Regions from separate parts of the Alkalibacterium iburiense genome, predicted to be linked through region 2. Evidence: predicted binding sites of a transcription regulator. Region 2 holds the regulator's gene; the other holds the start of a gene.
The links. Region 2 encodes HrcA, which represses chaperone genes, less so after heat shock. Its sites were predicted from a motif close to TTAGCACTCNNNNNNNNNGAGTGCTAA; they were not measured.
Positions count from the first base shown of each region.

Region 1: the regulator HrcA is predicted to act here: its motif matches at 2,265-2,291, upstream of groES (co-chaperone GroES).

Region 1 covers NZ_BAAACW010000039.1:45,847-50,631, forward strand. Annotated here, with positions in the region: gene ABDZ53_RS03285 (CAP domain-containing protein) at 1-13, shown strand, start outside; gene groL (chaperonin GroEL) at 245-1,870, opposite strand; gene groES (co-chaperone GroES) at 1,913-2,197, opposite strand; gene ABDZ53_RS03300 (CPBP family intramembrane glutamic endopeptidase) at 2,435-3,091, shown strand; gene ABDZ53_RS03305 (DUF4305 domain-containing protein) at 3,134-3,340, shown strand; gene ABDZ53_RS03310 (redox-sensing transcriptional repressor Rex) at 3,428-4,120, opposite strand; gene ABDZ53_RS03315 (ABC-F family ATP-binding cassette domain-containing protein) at 4,447-4,785, shown strand, end outside.
Region 2 covers NZ_BAAACW010000144.1:2,505-19,622, reverse strand. Annotated here, with positions in the region: gene ABDZ53_RS11340 (proline--tRNA ligase) at 1-120, shown strand, start outside; gene ABDZ53_RS11335 (PolC-type DNA polymerase III) at 209-4,537, shown strand; gene rimP (ribosome maturation factor RimP) at 4,697-5,167, shown strand; partial or broken gene nusA (transcription termination factor NusA) at 5,198-6,229, shown strand; gene rnpM (RNase P modulator RnpM) at 6,757-7,053, shown strand; gene ABDZ53_RS11315 (L7Ae/L30e/S12e/Gadd45 family ribosomal protein) at 7,043-7,342, shown strand; gene infB (translation initiation factor IF-2) at 7,364-9,757, shown strand; gene rbfA (30S ribosome-binding factor RbfA) at 9,823-10,176, shown strand; gene truB (tRNA pseudouridine(55) synthase TruB) at 10,286-11,209, shown strand; gene ribF (riboflavin biosynthesis protein RibF) at 11,213-12,172, shown strand; gene hrcA (heat-inducible transcriptional repressor HrcA) at 12,470-13,498, shown strand; gene grpE (nucleotide exchange factor GrpE) at 13,519-14,118, shown strand; gene dnaK (molecular chaperone DnaK) at 14,158-15,993, shown strand; gene dnaJ (molecular chaperone DnaJ) at 16,136-17,118, shown strand, end outside.

The sequences.
Region 1 (4,785 bases), on a different contig from region 2:
AACACAGCATTGATTTTTTCCCTGTCTCGATTAACTCAGCTAAATTTTTTGTGTGAGTTAATGGAGCTGGGGCTAACTCGATTATCTCACTCACCTTCTAAGGAGCGAGTTAATCGATATACGGCTATCTCAATCAACTCGCGCCTTTTTTATTTATGAGTTAACCCAGATAGGTCCGACTTTGGTTATTAAAAAAGCACCTACAAGACAATTCTTGTAGGTGCTCGCTTTTTAATCGATTGAATTACATCATACCGCCCATTGCGCTAGGGTCCATTCCACCAGCTGGGTTGTCATTTTCTTGAGGGATTTCAGCAACGGCTGCTTCTGTAGTTAAGAGTAAAGCTGCAACAGATGCGGCGTTTTGTAGTGCTGAACGGGTTACTTTGGTTGGATCGATGATACCTGCTTCAACCATGTTAACCATTTCTCCAGAAACAGCGTTAAAGCCGATACCAGATTCCACATGTTTCAAGCGCTCGACAATCACACTTCCATCTAAACCAGCGTTGGAAGCAATTTGACGAACAGGTTCTTCTAAAGCACGTAAGACAATGCGTACACCAGTTGCTTCGTCGCCTTCTACTTCAATTTCTTCAATCTTATCTAAGATATTGATATAGGCTGTTCCACCACCAGCGATAACACCTTCTTCAACAGCTGCACGAGCTGCGTTTAAAGCGTCCTCGATACGTAGTTTACGTTCTTTAATTTCAGTTTCAGTAGCTGCTCCAACATTGATAACCGCTACTCCACCTGCTAGCTTCGCAATACGTTCTTGCAATTTTTCACGATCAAACTCAGAAGTTGTTTCTTCTGCTTGTGCACGTAGCATCGCCACACGTTGTTCGATGTGTTCTTTTTCTCCAGAACCTTCAACAATCGTCGTGTCATCTTTTGTAACAGTCACTTTACCAGCATTTCCTAACTGATCGATTGTGACATCTTTCAAGTCTAATCCTAAGTCACTTGTGATAACTGTTCCATTCGTTAAGATAGCTATATCTTCTAACATGCCTTTACGGCGGTCACCGAAACCAGGAGCTTTAACAGCTACAACATTTAGTGTGCCACGGATTTTGTTTAGGACAAGAGTTGGTAAAGCTTCTCCTTCAATATCATCCGCAATGATTAATAAAGGACGATTTTGCTGCATAATATTTTCTAAAACTGGAAGAATATCTTGTACAGAAGAAATCTTCTTATCTGTAATAAGGATGTATGGATTATCCAGGTTTGCTTCCATTTTCTCGTTGTCTGTTACCATGTACTGAGATAGGTAACCGCGGTCAAACTGCATTCCTTCCACAACATCTAATTCCGTTTCGATTCCTTGAGATTCTTCAATCGTAATAACTCCGTCGCTTCCCACTTTTTCCATAGCATCTGCTACGAGCTTTCCTACTTCTTCATCTCCAGAAGAAATAGCAGCAATTTGAGCAATGGATTCCTTATCAGAAACATTAATCGAAATGTCACGTAAAGCCTCTACTGCTTTTTTAGTAGCCAATTCAATTCCGCGACGAATGCCTACAGGATTAGCACCCGCTGTGACGTTTTTCATTCCTTCGTTGACAATCGCTTGAGCTAGTACAGTCGCTGTAGTTGTCCCGTCACCAGCAATATCGTTTGTTTTGCTTGCTACTTCAACAACTAACTGGGCTCCCATATTTTCGAATTTGTCTTCTAATTCGATTTCTTTGGCGATAGTTACCCCGTCATTAGTAATTTGAGGTGCTCCAAAAGACTTATCCAATATAACGTTTCGCCCTTTTGGACCTAGTGTAACTTTAACTGTATCTGCTAACTTGTCTACTCCGCGAAGCATAGCTGCACGTGCGTTTTCAGAAAATTTAATATCTTTAGCCATGTGTATGTCCTCTCCTTAGTTAAGTAATAGTGATCGACTTAATTATTCCACAATCGCAATAATGTCTGTATCTTTTACAACGAGGTATTCTGTTCCATCATATTTGACTTCTGAACCAGCATATTTTTCAAATACGACTTCGTCACCAACTGATACATCAACCGCTGCACGTTGGCCGTTATCTAATACTCTGCCTTCTCCTACGGCAATAACTTTTGCTGTCTGAGGTTTTTCTTTAGCAGAATCTGGTAATACAAGCCCACTTGCAGTTGTTTCTTCTACTTTTTGTACTTCAAGCAGTACTCTATTTCCTAAAGGTTTTAACATGTTGAAATCCCTCCGTATAATATTAGTCGTTATTTTTATTCACTAGTCTACTAGTGAGATGTGAGTGTTAGCACTCTAAGGTGTCGAGTGCTAACTCCACTTATTAGTATATTCAAAACTCATGAATCTTGCAAGTCCTAAATTTGAAAAAAATAGATTTCTTCCTTTGTGGAAACCCTTCTTGATTTGTGTTAAATTACTAGTATTATGGATTTTAATTGCTAAAGGATGAAACTAATGAACCTTAACCGAAGTAATAAGAAAGCTGCTACACAAATCATTGTACTTTATATTATTATTCAGTTAGTCACAGCCATTGTGCCTTTTTACTTTCCAGAATCTTCAGGACCAGAACTCTTCCTCACTTTTTCCATTGTGATGTTCAGCTTGGGAGCTCTTGGAATGATATGGATTGTTAGAAGACAGCAGATGCAATTTGATTTCGAAGATTCTTTTTCACAACAGCGCAAAGAAATCCTCACTTGGGGGATTGCAGGGGTGTTTATAGCCTTATTTGTACAAAATATTGCGAGCATCATCGAAGTGATCGTCTTAAATTCCCCCATGGAATCTCAAAACACAGAACAGATTATGCAAATTGTATCAAGTTACCCTGTCTTTTTAATTCTAGCAGGTATTGCCGGACCAATAATGGAAGAATTTGTCTTTAGAAAAGCCATATTCGGTATGCTTATTGATAAAATCGGAGGCATAGGAGCAGCGGTAGTCAGCTCTTTACTTTTTGCTTTTATCCATTTTGACGGTTTACTGTTAGTTTATTCATCTATGGGCTTTGTGTTTGCGTGGCTTTACTACAAAACGAAAAATATTTGGACTCCCATTATTGCTCACTGCTTGATGAATATTATGGCAGTTGTTCTTAACTTGCTTTAAATGAAAGGTCTTAATAGGACTAAAAGATAGAAAGGATTCAAGATGACTGAAAAACAAATCAAATTTCAAATTGGCTTTAAATATGTCTTCTTCCTGCTTTTTCTTTACTTTACAATTGATTCAGTAGGTTCAAGCGGATGGAGCCTTTTCTCCATACTTTTTGCCCTTATTGCGACAAGAGACTTTGTTCAAGGGACGCGTTTAGCAGAAGTCTATTATCGAATAAAAAAACATCAGAAGAAAAACTGACATCCATGCAGTGATTCCTCTCATAACTAAAAGCACGACCCTTTTTCCTTATTTAATAAAGGAAGTAGGGTCGTGCTTTTGTCTGTGCTAGTCGTTATAAAAAAGATCGTCTAATGGATTATCTGCCTCTTCTTCTGAATCATCTGCAAAATCCTGGTAATAGTTAATGAAGTAGATAAGTGTCTGTAATTCATTTGTTAAGTCAACATTATGAACCCGTACGCCTTTAGGTACCGTGACTCGGATTGGTGTAAAGTTCATAATCCCTTTCGCTCCCCCTTCAACCAGCTTATCTGTCATCTCTTGTGCAATATCAGAAGGAACGGTCAAAATAGCCACATCAATCTGCTGCATATCCAGTTGTTCAATCAATTCATCTACATGATAAATAGGGACACCCTGATGAATTGTTCCAATAAGGTCTTCATGAACATCAAACCCAGCACTGATTCGAATATTATTGTTGCGACGGAAATTGTAATTTAATAGGGCTTGTCCTAAATTTCCAACTCCAACTAAGGCAACATTCGTTAAGCGATCTTGATTTAATTTTTTACTGAAGAAATTCATTAAGGATTCGACATCGTACCCGTATCCTCTTTTTCCAAGTGCACCAAAGTAAGAGAAATCTCGTCTAATAGTGGCACTGTCTACTTTTACTGCTTCACTTAACTTAGCTGAAGAAACTCGTTCTTTTCCGGCTTCATATAAAAAGCGTAAATAGCGATAATATAAAGGCAATCTTCTTGCTGTTGCTTTTGGTATTTTCTTTTCTGCCATGTTTATTCTCCTCTTTTAAATATATAACTTTAGGGTTTCATCCTCAATCAGTCAATTCTTTTTGTGCATTCACAAACTAGTGACCTTAGAACATAATTTATTATACCACTATTATGAGTAAAATAAAGATTTATCTCTAAAGGAAAGCTTAAAGTTTCATAAACAGCCCATTACTCTTCTTGTTCATTTGTGAACGTTACCACTGATTATGCACATATTACTTTAAGTTAGTTATCCCGTAACAGGGACCAGATAGGGTTTGTTAACGTGTGCGATTATGCTAAACTAAGAGAAGATAAGATTGCTTAGAAAAAGAGGAAACTATCATGATTGTATTACAAACTCAAAAAATTGCACGACATTTCGGAGCTGAAACGCTCTTTGATAATGTTTCTTTAGAGATTAAAGACTCCTCTAAAATAGGATTAGTTGGTCGAAATGGAGCTGGAAAAACAACCCTTCTGGATATCATTTCAGGCAAAACGGAACCAGATGAGGGGGAAATTCACAAGAAAAAAGATATGACTATTGGATATCTTGATCAACATACAGGCTTGGAGTCTTCCCTCACGATTTGGGAAGAAATGTTCAAAATCGCCGAACCTTTAATGGCTATTCAATCAGAAATGACCCAGTTGGAAAAGCAAATCAGTGATCCGCATTTA
Region 2 (17,118 bases):
GGGAAAAAAGCATCAGAAGGTGTCGTTGAAGTCACCATTCGTCGAACAGGTGAAATGGTTGAAACTAAAGTAGATGATATTCTACACACGGTCGATATACTGACGACTAGTCAAAATTAAAAATAAGAAACAAAGAAAACTGAGGCATTTTATGTCTCAGTTTTCTACACTGTACATAGAGTAAGACATTAGAAAGTAGGATTAAAAAGTGAGCCTTAATAAATCAGAATTATTTCAAACACTACTGAAACAAGCGAATATACCGTTGACAGAAGAAAACCAAGAGTGGTTCCAGTCAGGGGAAGTAGAATCCGTCACTGTTTATAAAAAGGAAAAAGTATGGGATATTGTTCTGAAATTTCCTAACATTTTGCCTTTTTCTCTTTTTAATCATTTGAAACATTCTATTGAACAAGCTTTTCACACTATTTGTAAAGTTGACTTAACCATTCAAACGACAGAACCGGTCGTGACAGAAGAAAAAGTCAAACAATATTGGACATACGCGTGTCAGTCAAGCGGTGTGAATTCGCCAATCTGTAACAAGGCCTTTGAAGAAGGTTATCCCGTTCTTCAAGGCAATCATTATGTTTTTGTCATAGACCAGGAATTAGCTAAAGATAAGTATGAACAGGAATTTTTACCATTGATTTCCGATAGTTATAAAAAAGTTGGTTTTCCTGAACGCTTTTTGATTAAACCCCTCGTTGATACACAGGCTAGTGAAGAAAAAGTGAAAGAGTTTCAGCTACAAAAAGAAGAAGACGATCAAATAATGGCGGAAGAGTACACTAAGTTATTTGAGAGTGTCGAAAAGAAGAGAGAAGAGTCGGGATATAAAAAAGCAAATGGGCCAATTAAGTTAGGACGAGCTATTCCTGCTAATGAAGAGATCACACAAATGATAGATGTGACTGAAGAAGAAAGACGAATAACTTTAGAAGGGTTTATCTTTGATTCCGAGGTCAGAGAACTTAGATCAGGACGCAAGTTGCTCATTTTTAAGATTACTGATTACTCTTCTTCATTTACCTGCAAGCGATTTTCAAACAATGAACAGGATGAAGCAGTATTTGATCTGTTAAAGCCAGGTTTATGGGTAAAAGTAAGAGGAAGCATACAAGAAGATACTTTTATGAGAGATTTAGTTATGAATGCTCAAGATATTACCCAAACCTTCCATGAATCGAGAAAAGATACGTATCCTGAAGATGAAAAGAGAATAGAGTTTCATGCTCACACAAACATGAGTCAGATGGATGCCATCCCTAGTGCTTCCTCATTAGTAGAACAAGCGGCTAAATGGGGGCACAAAGCTATTGCGATAACGGATCATGCGGTGGGCCAATCTTATCCAGAAGCCCATTCGGCAGGTAAAAAAAATGGGATAAAAGTCAACTACGGCTTAGAAATTAATTTAGTTGATGATGGGGTTCCTATCGCTTACAACGAAGCCGATATTAACCTAAGTGATGCTACTTATGTTGTCTTTGACGTAGAAACAACCGGGTTATCTGCTATTTACGATAGCATCATCGAATTGGCTGGAGTGAAGATGCATAAAGGGAATGTGGTTGAAGAGTTTCAGGAGTTTGTCGACCCGGGTCATCCCTTATCCGATACGACTGTTCAGTTAACAGGAATTACAGATGATATGGTAAGAGGGTCGAAAACGGAAAAAGAAGTGTTAGTCGGTTTTCAGGAATTCACAAAAGGCACAGTACTAGTAGCGCATAATGCGTCGTTTGATATGGGATTTCTAAATACAGCCTATAAGAAGCACGGCTTAGAAGAATCTACATTACCTGTCATTGATACACTGGAATTTTCTCGTTTCATTAACCCGACATTTAAGAGTCATCGATTAAATACACTGGCTAAGCGATTCGGTGTCAACTTGGAACAACACCACAGAGCCATATATGATGCTCAGACTACTGGACATTTACTATGGATATTTGTAAAAAAAGCGATAGAGGATCACCAGATTGACAATCATAACCAATTAAATCAGTTCATGGACAGCGGAGATGCCTACAAACGGTCCAGACCGAGTCATGCAACGGTTTGGGCAAAATCTCAGGAAGGACTAAAAAACCTTTTTAAATTAATCTCTGGTTCTTTAGTTGATTATTTTTACCGTGTGCCTAGAGTACCTCGTTCTTTCTTAGAAAAACACAGAGAAGGACTCATTGTTGGATCAGGTTGTGCCCAAGGAGAAGTATTCGAAGCAATGATGCAAAAAGGGTATGAAGAGGCTAAAGAGAAAGCTGCTTACTATGATTATTTAGAAGTCATGCCTAAAGAAGTGTACCAGGATTTAATCGAACGGGAGCTGGTCAGGAATGAAGCTGACTTAGAAGACATCATTAAGAATATCATTCAATTAGGTGAAGAGTTAAATAAAAAAGTGATTGCAACGGGCAATGTTCACTACCTGCATCCAGAAGATTCGATTTACCGTGATATTTTGTTGGAAACACAAAAGTCCTTTAAAAAGACGGATAAGAATCCGGAAGTGCATTTTAGAACAACAGATGAGATGATGGAATCTTTTTCATTCTTAGGAAAAGATAAAGCAAAAGAAATCGTAATTGATAATACGCAGTTACTGAATAATGACATTGCTGAAGATATTAGTCCTGTTAAAAGTGAGTTATATACTCCAAAACTAGAAGGGGCAGAGGAAGATATTCGAAATATGAGTTATGATAAAGCTCGAGAACTTTACGGTGATCCTCTCCCTGAAATTGTAGAAGCGCGTATAGAAAAAGAATTAGACAGTATCATCGGAAACGGCTTTGCTGTTATTTACTTGATTTCTCAAAAATTGGTTCATAAGAGTGTGCAAGATGGTTACTTGGTAGGCTCTCGAGGATCGGTCGGTTCAAGTTTCGTTGCGACACTAACAGGTATTACAGAAGTCAACCCCATGCCTCCGCATTACCGATGCGAGGAGTGTCAGTATTCAGAATTCTTTACTGAAGGAGAAATTGGCTCAGGCTTTGACTTAGCTGAAAAAGCCTGTCCAGATTGTTCAGCCAATCTAAGTAGAGATGGACAAGATATTCCATTTGAAACCTTCCTTGGATTTAAAGGAGATAAAGTACCGGATATTGATTTAAACTTCTCAGGAGAATATCAGGCGAAAGCTCACCAGTATACAAAAGAGTTGTTTGGTGAAGACTATGTGTATCGTGCGGGAACCATCGGAACCATCGCTGATAGAACAGCATTTGGTTTTGTTAAAGGCTATGAAAGAGATAATCAGTTGGCTTATCGTTCAGCTGAAGTCGATCGATTGTCTAAAGGCTTAACGGGTGTCAAGCGAACCACGGGGCAACACCCAGGTGGGATTATCGTTATTCCCGACTATATGGATGTCTATGATTTTACTCCTATCCAGTATCCGGCAGATGACCAGGAGTCGAGTTGGAAAACGACACACTTTGACTTCCATTCCATTGATGAGAACGTACTGAAGTTAGATATTCTCGGACACGATGACCCGACCATGATACGTATGCTACAAGACTTGTCTGGTATAGATCCGTTAGACATACCGGTCAACGATCCTGAGGTTATGAAAATATTCAGTGGCACAGAAGTGTTAGGCGTAACGGAAAAACAAATTTATTCAAAAACGGGAACCTTAGGCGTGCCGGAATTCGGTACACGTTTCGTCAGACAGATGTTAGAACAAACGAAACCGACTACCTTTGCTGAATTACTTCAAATTTCCGGATTATCACATGGGACAGACGTGTGGCTAGGCAATGCGGAAGAGTTAATCAGTAAACATGATATCCCATTGTCGGAGGTTATCGGGTGTCGTGATGATATTATGGTTTACTTGCAGCATCAAGGTTTGGAAGATGACATTGCCTTTAAAATCATGGAGCACGTCAGAAAGGGAAGAGGGATTCCGGATGAATGGCAAGCCGCTATGCGCGAGCAGGGCGTGCCGGAATGGTATATTGAATCGTGTCTTAAAATTAAGTACATGTTCCCTAAAGCACACGCCGCAGCTTATGTATTAATGGCTTTACGTGTGGCGTACTTCAAAGTCCATTATCCTTTGTATTATTATGCGGCCTACTTCTCTATTCGTGCAAGTGACTTTGAATTAGAGGCCATGACGCAAGGAAAAGATGCGATTAAAGCTAAAATAAATGAAATTCATTCAAAAGGCATGGATGCGACGACTAAAGAGAAAAATGTCTTGACTGTTCTTGAAATAGCGAATGAAATGGTTGAAAGAGGCTTTGAATTCAAAATGGTGGATTTAGATGAATCCGATGCTAAACATTTTATTATTAAAGATAATGCTCTGTTAGCGCCGTTCAGAGCCGTCCCTTCATTAGGTGCCAGTGTGGCCAATGCTATCGTTGAAGCCAGAGAAGAAGAACCCTTTTTATCCAAAGAAGATTTGGCTAGAAGAGGAAAAGTATCCAAAACGGTAATGGAATATTTAGAAGTGAATCAGGCACTGAAAGATTTGCCGGATGAGAATCAATTGTCTCTCTTTGATATATAAAAGGTTGCATGCCATAAAGTTGCTACAAAGCTTGATGTATGATAAACTTATAGTCGAATCGAGCAAGATACTGTGTGAAGAAGAGTGAGCGAATCCGCTCACTCTTTTTCACAGCCTAAGGACCACTTTTGAGATGAATTAGAGAGGAGAGAAAAGTGTTTGAGTACCGTTGACAAAGTCAGAACTATCTCAGAACCTATTGCTGAGGAATTGGGATATGATCTCGTAGATGTAGAGTACGTCAAAGAAGGAAAACATTGGTTTTTACGTTTATATATTGACAAGGAAAATGGTGTGGATTTAGATGACTGTGCCTTATATAGTGAACGAATAGAAGAGGTTTTGGATACTATTCAACCGGATCCTATTCCGCATGCCTATTATTTAGAAGTCTCTTCTCCAGGAGCGGAACGGCCTTTAAAAACCGAAAAAGATTTCCAGAATGCCGTAGGAAAATATATTCACCTGACATTGCATGAAGCAGTAGAGGGAGAAAGTGTGTATGAAGGAACCCTTAAAGAGTGGAATACAGACGACCTTGTGATAACCATTAAAATAAAAACACGTCGAAAAGATATCGTCATTGATACAAGTAAAATAGCTAAGGCAAGACTGGCTATTGAATTTTAAGTAAAAACTAAAAATAAAGGGAGTAAAAATATGAGTAAAGAATTAGCAGCTGCTCTTGAAACACTTGAAAAAGAAAAAGGTATTTCTAAAGAGATTGTCATAGATGCATTAGAAGCTGCTCTTGTTTCTGCTTATAAACGAAATTATGGGACATCACAAAACGTAGAAGTCGTTTTTAATGATGAAAAAGGAACCATTACTGTTTACCAAGTAAAAGAAGTGGTCGAAGACGTTTACGATTCACAATCAGAAATAAGTTTGACTGAAGCAAGAGAAATTAAAAAAGCCTATGAATTAGGAGACCGCATCAAGTTTGAAGTGACACCTAAAAACTTTGGACGGATTGCAGCTCAAACAGCGAAGCAAGTCATTATGCAGAGAATGAGAGAAGCAGAACGTTCTATTATCTATAATGAATACATCGCCTATGAAGATGATTTGATGACCGGTACGGTTGAAAGACAAGACAGCAAATTCATTTATGTTAACTTAGGAAAAGTAGAAGCTGTTCTCTCACAAAGAGATCAGATTGAGAACGAAACCTATGAAACTCACGACCGAATTAAAGTGTACGTCAGTAAAGTGGAAAATTCGACTAAAGGTCCACAGGTCTTTGTTAGTCGAACGCATCCGAATTTGATTAAACGTTTATTTGAACAAGAAGTCCCAGAGATTTATGATGGTACCGTTGAAATTGTCTCTATTGCTCGAGAAGCAGGAGACCGTTCAAAATTAGCTGTCATGTCTAGAGACGAAAACGTTGATCCGGTAGGAACATGTGTGGGTCCAAAAGGATCACGTGTTCAGGCCATTGTGAATGAATTAAACGGTGAAAATATGGATATTGTTGAATGGGACAAAGATCCAGCAGTCTATATTAAGAATGCACTGAATCCTGCTCAGGTTATTGATGTGCAGTTTGATGAAGACCAGCATTCGTGTGTTATTGTCGTTCCAGACTACCAGTTATCATTAGCTATTGGTAAACGTGGTCAAAATGTTCGTTTAGCAGCTAAGTTAACAGGATATAAAATTGATATTAAATCTGAATCAGATATGGAAGCGTTGGAAGAAGAAGCAGAGGAATTAAAAGATGACTCCTTCTTTGAAGCTTTAAGTGAAGGCGATGAAGAAGCTCAAATTGATTTAGATCAGTCGACTAATTCTCCCACACTCTTTGATGAAGAAGATGATACGGTTGAGGTTGAAGCAGTGGATGATATTGAAGCAACTGATGCGGAAGACGCAACAGTCTACGCTGAAGACCAAAATCAAATAGACCGTCAGCCTGGTGAACCAGTTATGGAAACAGACTTTGAAGTCGGTCAATTGGACCCTAATCAAACAGAAGATTTAATTGAATTTGCTGAAGAACGAGATGGTATGGGCGAAGAAAGAGGCTACGAGGCGTCAATGGAAGAAATAGAAGACGCTACTTTTAACGAAGAAGAGGAAGTCTTCACTGATGGTGGAGAAGGAGAAGAACCTTTCTCTACAGATGAAGATAAAAACTTCCCTGAAAACCAGGAAACAACATTTGATAATGAAGACAACATAGGAAGTTAATATAAGGTAAGGTGGGACACAGTATGCAGAAGCGAAAAGTGCCTATGCGAAAATGTATAGCTTCTGGCGAAATGAAGCCTAAAAAAGATTTGGTTCGAATAGTGAGAAATAAAGAAGGCGAAGTATCCATTGATCCCTCAGGCAAGAAGAATGGAAGAGGGGCTTATATCACGCTTGATGAAACACTCGTGAAAGAAGCTAAAGCTAAAAAGTTGTTCAACCAAGCATTGAACACACAAGTAGACGATGCCTTCTATGATGAGCTAGTTGAATATATCGAGTACAAAAAAGCAAGAATGGAAATTGAAAATGAACAGTAATGAGCGTGCGCTGAATCTTATAGGGTTAGCTCAAAGAGCAAACAAATTGATTTCTGGAGAAGATTTGGTTCTCAAATCCATAAGATCTAATCAGGCTAAACTAGTGCTTATCGCTTCTAATGCAAGTGATAATGCAAGAAAGCAATTTTTGAATAAGTGTGAGTATTACAATATTCCTATTGTAAACCAGTTCTCCAGAGAACAACTCTCTCATGCTTTGGGAAAGGACAGGACAGTATGTGCCCTCACTGATGGTGGTTTTGTACAATCCCTTCAAAAGTTGCTCTAATATGAACGGGAAGGTGATTATATGGGCAAAAAGAGAGTCTATGAATTCGCAAAAGAGCATAAATTAACCAGTAAAGAAGTGTTAGATAAGGCAAAAGAAGTAGGTATAAGTTACAGTAGCCACATGTCTTCAATGGAGAACAGTGATGTATCAAAATTGAAACAAGCACTGAGCTCAAAACCTGCCTCTCAAAAACAAGAGCCTAAACAGGAAAAAAACGAAAAACCTAAACAACAGACTAATCAAACCAATCAGGCAAAACCAAAGCCGACCAATCAATCGAGAAAGAGTCAAACGGCTTCTTCCAATAAGTCCGATAACAAACAAAATAGAAATACCAACCGCAACAAACCAGGACAAAATCAAACTACTCAGAACACGAGTAAAATAAATGAGAAAAAATCTTCTCAGAATAGCAAAGGACATGACAAAATAAAAACGACTAAATCAACTACCACAGGTAATAAAGCGAAAAAACAAAGCAAATCCGTACCTAAACGTACAACGGATGAACAACAACTTCAAACAAATGAAAACAAAAGAAGACGCAATTCCAGACAGCATAGAGGCATTCATGGAGGACCAGCAGGCGGAAGAAAACGCAGAGGGAAAAAGCAGCAAAAATCCCAAACACCTGCTACTCCACGTAAAGAAAGAGAATTACCAAAAGTACTAGAATATACTGATGGCATGACAATTGCTGAAATGGCGAAGAAAATTCACCGTGAACCAGCTGAAATTGTCAAAAAACTCTTCTTGATGGGTGTAGTAGCCACACAAAATCAATCATTAGATAAAGAGACGATTGAATTGTTGGCTGCTGATTATGGAATTGAAACAGAAGAAAAGATTCAGGTCGACCTAACGGACTTTGACACGTTCTTTAATGAAGAACGAGTAGAAGAAAACTTGGTGACGAGACCACCGACTGTAACTATCATGGGACACGTTGACCACGGTAAAACCACTCTTTTAGATACTTTGCGTCAATCAAAAGTAACAGAAGGAGAAGCTGGTGGGATTACTCAGCATATTGGAGCCTACCAGGTTGAAGAGAACGGTAAACTGATTACTTTCCTGGATACTCCGGGGCACGCGGCCTTCACAACAATGCGTGCAAGAGGAGCTGACATCACAGATATCGCCATTATCGTAGTGGCCGCTGATGATGGAGTAATGCCTCAAACAGTTGAAGCGATCAACCATGCGAAAGCTGCTGAAGTTCCAATCATTGTAGCAGTCAACAAAGTTGACAAGCCGACAGCTAACCCAGACCGCGTCATGCAGGAACTAACAGAGTATGGTTTAATCCCAGAAGATTGGGGTGGAGATACGATTTTTGTTCCTATCTCAGCCTTATTCAACCAGAATGTGGATGAATTACTAGAAATGGTCTTGTTGGTAGCTGAAGTCGAAGAATTAAAAGCTGATCCTAAACGTTTAGCTATTGGAACAGTTATTGAAGCAAGGTTAGACAAGTCTAAAGGGCCTATTGCTACTTTACTTGTACAAGAAGGAACCCTTCGTCAAGGAGAACCGATTGTTGTAGGGAACACTTATGGCCGTGTGAGAACCATGACTAATGATAAAGGACGTCGTACGAAAGAAGCCGGACCGTCTACTCCAGTAGAAATTACCGGTTTGAATGACACTCCACATGCTGGGGATCGTTTCGTTGTCTTTGAAGATGAGAAAACAGCACGTCAAGTAGGAGAAGCAAGAGCTGTAGAAGCTACAGAAGCTTCCCGTTCTGTTACTCATAAAGTCACTTTGGAAAACTTGTTTGAAAGTCTTGAAGAAGGCGAACTAAAAGAAGTCAACGTTATTATTAAAGCAGACGTTCAAGGTTCTGTAGAAGCACTAGCCGCTAGTTTAGAAAAAATTGAAGTAGAAGGTGTGAAAGTCAACATTATTCATACCGGTGTAGGAGCTATTAACGAAAGTGATATCACCTTAGCTTCTGCAAGTTCAGCCATTATCATTGGCTTTAATGTCAGACCGACTATTCAAGCCAAAGAGAGTGCCGACAGAGAAGAAGTCGATATTCGTACACATAGAGTTATCTATGATGCGATTGATGAGATTGAAGCGGCCATGACAGGTATGTTAGATCCTGAGTTTGAAGAGAAAGTGACTGGACAAGCTCTAGTTAGAGAAACGTATAATGTCTCTAAAGTGGGAACCATTGCCGGATGTTTCGTAACGGACGGTGTCATTAGACGAAGCAGTTCTATTCGACTGATCCGTAATGGAGTCGTTCAGTTTGAAGGAGAATTATCAAGCTTGAAACGCTTTAAAGATGATGCGAAAGAAGTAAGAAATGGGTACGAATGTGGAATTACCATTGAGAACTACAACGATATTAAAATTGATGATGTCATTGAAGCGTATGAAATGGTTGAAGTAGAAAGATAGTACCTTTAATAGAATGTCAGTTGTTGAAATAACTACTATAGACAGAAAAAGGACAGGTGAATACCATGCCTAACTTTAGAGTAGGAAGAGTATCTCAGGAAATACAAAGAGAAGTAACGGATATATTGCATAAACGAGTAAGAGATCCGAGAGTCGACGGTGTAACAGTGACAGGAGTCGAAGTAACAGGAGATCTCCAACAAGCAAAAGTGTATTACAGTACACTATCCAGTGATAAAGCAGAAAGAGAAGAGACTCAAAAAGGATTAGAGAAAGCAACAGGTTTAGTACGTAAAGAGTTGGGGCAACGTTTAACTCTTTATAAAACACCTGAACTAAGCTTTGAACGCGATGAATCCATTGAGTACGGAAATAGAATTGAAGCTTTATTAAATCAAATAAAAGAAGAAGACGAATAATTTTTAAGATTTGACGTCGTTTTTCATTGAAAAATGTTAGAAGAGAATCTTTGTTTATAGACTTAGATTCTCTTTTATTTTGAAAAAAACGGTTAAGGAGGGTCAAAAAATGGAAGGTTTAATTCCATTATGGAAAGAAGTCGGTATGACTAGTCATGATTGTGTCTTTAAATTAAGAAAAATAGTTAGAATGAAAAAGATTGGTCATTCAGGTACCTTAGACCCGGATGTAGATGGCGTACTTCCTGTTGCTTTGGGTAAAGCTACGAAAGTCATTGAATATATGATGAATTCAAGGAAAGTATACACCGGTGAAATAACGTTTGGAGAATCAACCACAACTGAGGACAGTTCAGGAGAATTGATAAATAAGACAGCTGTATCGGAGGAAATTACCGAAGAAGAAGTTGACCGTGTCTTATCTTCTTTTGAAGGAGAAATTACTCAGATTCCGCCCATGTATTCTGCTGTAAAAGTCAAAGGCAAACGACTCTATGAATACGCAAGAGAAGGACTGGAAGTGGAAAGACCGTCCCGACAGGTAACCATCCATTCATTTGAAAGGACTTCTCCCTTACACTTTGATAAAGACAAAAAAACAGCCCGTTTCTCATTTCGTGTCGCTTGTAGTAAAGGGACCTATGTGAGGACCTTAGCTGTTGACACTGGTTTGAGATTTAATCTCCCTTCTCATATGTCTCAGTTAACGAGAGTAGAGAGCAGTGGGTTTACGAAAGACCAAGCGTTTACTTTAAAAGAAATTGAAGAATTATTTCATTCTGATAAAATAGAAGAAGCCCTCTATCCGTTAGAGACAGTATTGAAGTCCCTTCCTTCCTATACCTTATCGGAGGAAGAGTATGGGAAGGTTAAAAACGGCTCGCTTTTACCCTTAGAGGACTTTATGTCATCATCGGAGAACGAATGTGTTTTTTATTATAAAAATCAGGCGGTTGCTATTTATGGCCCTCATCCAACGAAAGATAAGATGATAAAACCCATAAAAGTATTGCGTAATGAATTGAAGGTGTAAAGAATGGAAATAAAAAGAGACCATCATCCCTATAAAGAATCAGATATTTATGGAGGAGATATCGTACTCATATTAGGTTTTTTTGATGGCGTACATAAAGGTCATCAAGAAGTCATAAAAACCGGTATTCAGATTGCAAAAGAAAGAGGCTTGAAATCGGCTGTTATGACATTTAATCGTCATCCGGCCTTTGTTTATAGAAGTTTCGATCCTGATAAACATATGTATCTGACTCCATTAGACAGAAAAGAGCAGTTAATGGAACAATTAGGTGTCGATATTTTATATGAAGTCGATTTTACTTCTAGCTTTGGTAGCCTGACTCCTCAACAGTTTGTTGATGATTATATTGTAGGATGGCATGCGAAAGTTATTGTAGCAGGTTTTGACTACACATACGGGAAAGCTCATGAAGCGAATATGGATACACTATCCGTTTATGCAAAAGGTAGATTCGAGATAGTGACAGTCAAACAAAAATCCTTAGACGATGAAAAAATCAGTTCTACTCGTATCAGAAGATATATTAGTGAAGGCCGAATGGCAGAAGCCAATGAACTATTAGGGTATATCTATGAAATAAGTGGTTTTGTTATTCATGGAGACGCTCGTGGAAGAGACTTGGGCTATCCTACGGCGAATGTGTACCCTCATCCTTACGTGATGGTCCCTAAAAGAGGAGTCTATGCAGTAAAAATGTGGGTGAACGGACAGTGGCATGATGGGATGGCTTCAATCGGTTATAATCCGACATTTGGTCACCGCCCCAATTATTCTATTGAAGTGCATATCTTCGACTTTTCCGAACAAATATACGGGGAAGATGTCCGTATTAAATGGGTACACTATTTAAGAGACGAGATTAAGTTTAATTCTGCTGAGGACTTAATTGTCCGGTTAGAACAAGATGAATTAGAGTCAAAAGAATGTTTAGCATCCATAAAACATGACGATATTATATGACCATTTAGCCGTTTAATATATGAGTGAAAAGTACTCAGTTCCTCCTTTATTAAACGGCTTGTGGAGGGTCATGTAAAAAATCATATATTTTTAAAAAAATAGTCAAAATTAATCAGACAAAAATATTGACACTTACTGAAGGATTTGTTACATTAATAATGGTGTTAGCACTCGAACCTTTCGAGTGCTAATTTAATGAAGAGTGTGAGTTGCGACGAATCACTCTTATTTATGTTAAAAGTGTAAAGATAGTGTAGTGTGAAAGGGTATCTAGAGCGGTACCAAGGAGTGATACACATGTTAACAAATAGGCAAATCGCCATACTAGATCATTTGATACGTTTATATACGTCTTCCAGTCAACCTATCGGATCAAAAACATTGATGGAGGAAACAGAAATTGATACCAGTTCAGCCACCATTCGTAATGAGCTGAGTCATCTCGAAAAATTAGGATTCATTCAAAAGACGCATTCGTCTTCCGGAAGAATCCCTTCTATCAAAGGGTATCGATTTTATATCGATCATCTGGTTCGTCCAAGGGAAGTAGACCAGGAGAAGTTAAACAATATTAGTCAAGTACTGGGTAACCACGTGAAAGAAATGGATGACATTATGCATCAATCAGCCCAACTTCTATCTGAACTGACTAATTATACAGCTATTGTTTTAGGCCCTCGTGCCGCAACCATAAGATTGACCGGTTTCAGGCTAATAGCATTAAATGAGAATTATATTATGGCTATTATCCAAACAGATCATGGGAATATTGAAAACAAAGTGTTTAAATGGCCGAAAACCATTGATGAGTCAGATTTGATTAAAGTAGCTAACATATTCAATGAACACTTAGTGGGGCATTCTTTAACGGAAGTATCGAGAAAATTACAAAGAGATATTCCTTTCCTCATTAGAAAATATGCTTCTAGTGCGATTGATATGTATGTGAGACTAGAGTCTATTTTTGACGAATCGACGGAAGAAAGGTATCATGTATCTGGTAAATTAAATTTATTGGATTTTTCTGACAATATGGACAGGAAAAAGTTAAAGTCACTTTATTCCTTATTGGATGATAGTGATGGGCTGACACCATTAATCAATCAAATTAAGCGAGACTTTGATGTTCGAATTGGTGAGGAAATAAATAATGATTTATTCTCTGATCTCAGCTTAGTAACAGCAACTTATAATGTAAGCAAGTATGGCAAAGGTGTCATAGCTATACTAGGACCAACGAGTATGGCATATGACGAGACAATTGGTGTGCTTGATGTATTTAGAAAGCAGTTAACCCATACGCTATTGAAATATTATCTAGACTAATAGAGAAATGAGGAAGTACAGTGGTTCATAACAATGATCAAGAATTAAAAGAAGAAGTTGAGGAAACAACAGAAGAAACGGAACACTCAACGGATTCAGTGGATGACTCGACTCAAACAACCGAAGAAGATGTTGTATTCGAGGATGTAGAAGTCGCTGATGATACTTCATCAAAAGTGGAAGAGTTGCAGAAAGAGTTGGACGAGATGTCTGACCGCTATTTACGTTTGCAAGCAGAGATGGCTAATATGCGTAGACGAAATCAACGTGAAAAGGAAGACATTATCCGTTTCCGCTCCCAGTCTCTTGCAAAAGAATTACTTCCAGCCCTTGATAATATCGAGCGCGCTTTAAGTATCGAAGTAGATACGGAAGCAGGTAAGAATTTAAAAAAAGGGATTGAGATGGTTTATGATAGTTTACTGCAGGGCTTCTCTAAAGAAGGCATTGAAGTCATTGATCCTTTAGGAGAGCCATTTGATCCGAATTATCATGAAGCGTATACTCAAGTTCCGGCTAATGAAGATCAAGAAAGCAACGAAGTGGCTCAAGTATTCGAAAAAGGCTATAAATTGCACAATCGAGTATTAAGAGCAGCAAAAGTTTCTGTTACATTATAATTAATAATTAAAATTCTAAAGATAAAGGTGAGATAACATATGGCAAAAGTAATTGGTATTGACTTAGGAACAACAAACTCTGCTGTAGCAGTTCTTGAAGGCGGAGAAGCTAAAATTATTCCAAACAAAGAAGGAAACCGTACAACACCTTCTGTTGTTTCTTTTAAAAATGGAGAAATCCAAGTAGGAGAAGTAGCTAAACGACAAGCTATTACAAATTCAAACACAGTAATGTCTATTAAACGTCATATTGGTGAAGACTATAAAGTAGATGCTGATGGAAAAAGTTACACTCCTCAACAAATTTCTGCGTATATTTTACAGCACTTAAAAGCTTACGCTGAAGATTATTTAGGAGAAGAAGTTACAAATGCTGTTATTACAGTACCGGCTTACTTTAACGACTCTCAAAGACAAGCTACAAAAGATGCAGGAAAAATTGCTGGTTTAGAAGTAGACCGTATTGTCAATGAGCCGACTGCTGCTTCTTTAGCATACGGATTAGACAAAACAGATACAGATGAAAAAGTATTAGTCTTTGACTTAGGTGGAGGAACATTTGACGTTTCCATTCTTGAATTAGGAGACGGAGTATTTGATGTATTAGCAACTGCTGGTGATAATAGTTTAGGTGGAGATGACTTTGATGATAAAGTCATTGATTATCTTGTAGCTGAATTCAAGAAAGAAAATGGCATAGACTTATCTAAAGATAAAATGGCTATGCAAAGATTGAAAGATGCAGCAGAAAAAGCGAAAAAAGATTTATCTGGAGTGTCTTCTACTCAAATCAGTTTACCGTTTATCAGTGCAGGAGATGCAGGCCCTCTACACTTAGAGATCACATTAACTCGTGCGAAGTTTGATGAATTAACTGATGATTTAGTAGAAAGAACAAAAGGACCTGTCCGTCAGGCACTACAAGACGCTGGATTATCTCAATCTGAAATTGATCAAGTTATTTTAGTCGGTGGATCAACACGTATTCCGGCTGTCGTTGATGCAGTTAAGAAAGAAACAGGCAAAGATCCTAACCGTTCGGTTAACCCTGATGAAGTGGTTGCTATGGGTGCAGCTATTCAAGGTGGAGTTATTTCTGGTGAAGTAAAAGATATCGTCCTATTAGACGTAACCCCATTATCTCTAGGTATTGAAACAATGGGTGGCGTGTTTACGAAGTTAATCGACAGAAACACAACTATTCCAACAAGCAAATCTCAAGTTTTCTCAACAGCTGCTGATAACCAGCCAGCCGTTGATGTGCATGTGTTACAAGGTGAAAGACCGATGGCAGCGCACAATAAAACATTGGGCCGTTTCCAGTTAACAGACATTCCACCAGCACCACGCGGAGTGCCTCAAATCGAAGTAACATTTGATATCGATAAAAACGGTATTGTTAATGTATCAGCTAAAGATTTAGGTACAGGAAAAGAACAGAAAATTACAATTAAATCATCTTCTGGTTTATCTGATGAAGAGATCGAACGCATGGTTCAAGAAGCGGAAGAAAATGCTGAAGCAGATAAACAACGTAAAGAAGAAGTGGAATTACGTAACGAAGCTGACCAGTTAGTATTCCAAATTGATAAAACCCTGAAAGAATTAGAAGGTAAAGTGGACGAAGCAGAAATTAAAAAAGCTGAAGAAGCTCGTGACGAACTGAAAACAGCTTTAGAAAATGACGACATTGAAGACATCAAAGCAAAACGTGATGCTCTAAACGAAATTGTTCAAGAAATGTCTGTTAAATTATATGAACAAGCTGCTCAACAAGCAGAAGCTGAAGGAGCTCAAGCAGATGCTTCAACTGACTCTGAGTCATCAGATGATGTAGTGGATGCTGAGTTTGAAGAAGTAGACGACGAAGAATAATTAAAGTAAGAGTTAAAGGTGAAGAAAGCACTTGGCCAATGAACTACGAGTGCTTTCTTTCTTTTTGAAGAAGTGAGTCGATACTCTTTTTAAATAAACAGACAATGGAAGATGAACAGTATTGTACTAATGGAGGAAAAGTATGGCAGATAAACGAGATTTTTATGACGTACTGGGCGTTTCCAGAGATGCATCACAAGATGAAATCAAAAAAGCTTACCGAAAATTATCTAAAAAATACCATCCTGATATTAATAAAGAAGCCAATGCTGATGAGAAGTTTAAAGAAGTATCTGAAGCTTATGAGACCCTAAGTGATGACCAGAAAAGAGCAGCCTATGATCAATATGGTCACGCCTCTACAGATCCGAACTTCGGAGCAGGTGGTGGGTTTGGTGGCGGCTTCGGTGGCCAAGCTGGTGGCTTTGGTGGATTTGAAGATATATTTGACCAATTCTTTGGTGGCGGCGGAGGACGTAGAAGAAATCCAAATGCCCCGAGAAAAGGGGAAGATTTACAGTATGTCATGGACTTAGAATTCGAAGAAGCAATATTTGGAAAAGAGTCTACGATTAGATACAATCGGGAAGAAGTATGTGAAACATGTACCGGTACAGGAGCGAAGCCCGGAACGAGTCCACAATCCTGTTCACAGTGTCGTGGGGCTGGAGCTGTAAATGTCGAGAGAAATACCCCGTTTGGACGTGTAATGACCCAGCAAACATGTCCAACATGTAGTGGAACGGGTAAAGAAATCAAAGAAAAATGTACAACTTGTCATGGAGCTGGACACAATAAGAAACAGCATTCAGTTAAAGTAACTGTCCCTGCAGGAGTGGAAGATGGGAATCAAATGAGATTGCAAAACCAAGGAGATGCAGGCTTGAACGGCGGTCCTTATGGTGATTTATTTGTCATTTTCAGAGTTAAACCATCTGAACTATTCGAAAGAAGTGGGGCTGAAATTTATTATGAACTCCCAATAAATGTGGTGCAAGCCACTTTAGGTGATGAGTTAGAAGTACCCACTGTTCACGGCAAAGTGAAATTCAAAATCCCTGCTGGAACACAACCTGGAACAACTTTCCGCTTGAGAGGCAAAGGGGCTCCTCATTTGAGAGGTTC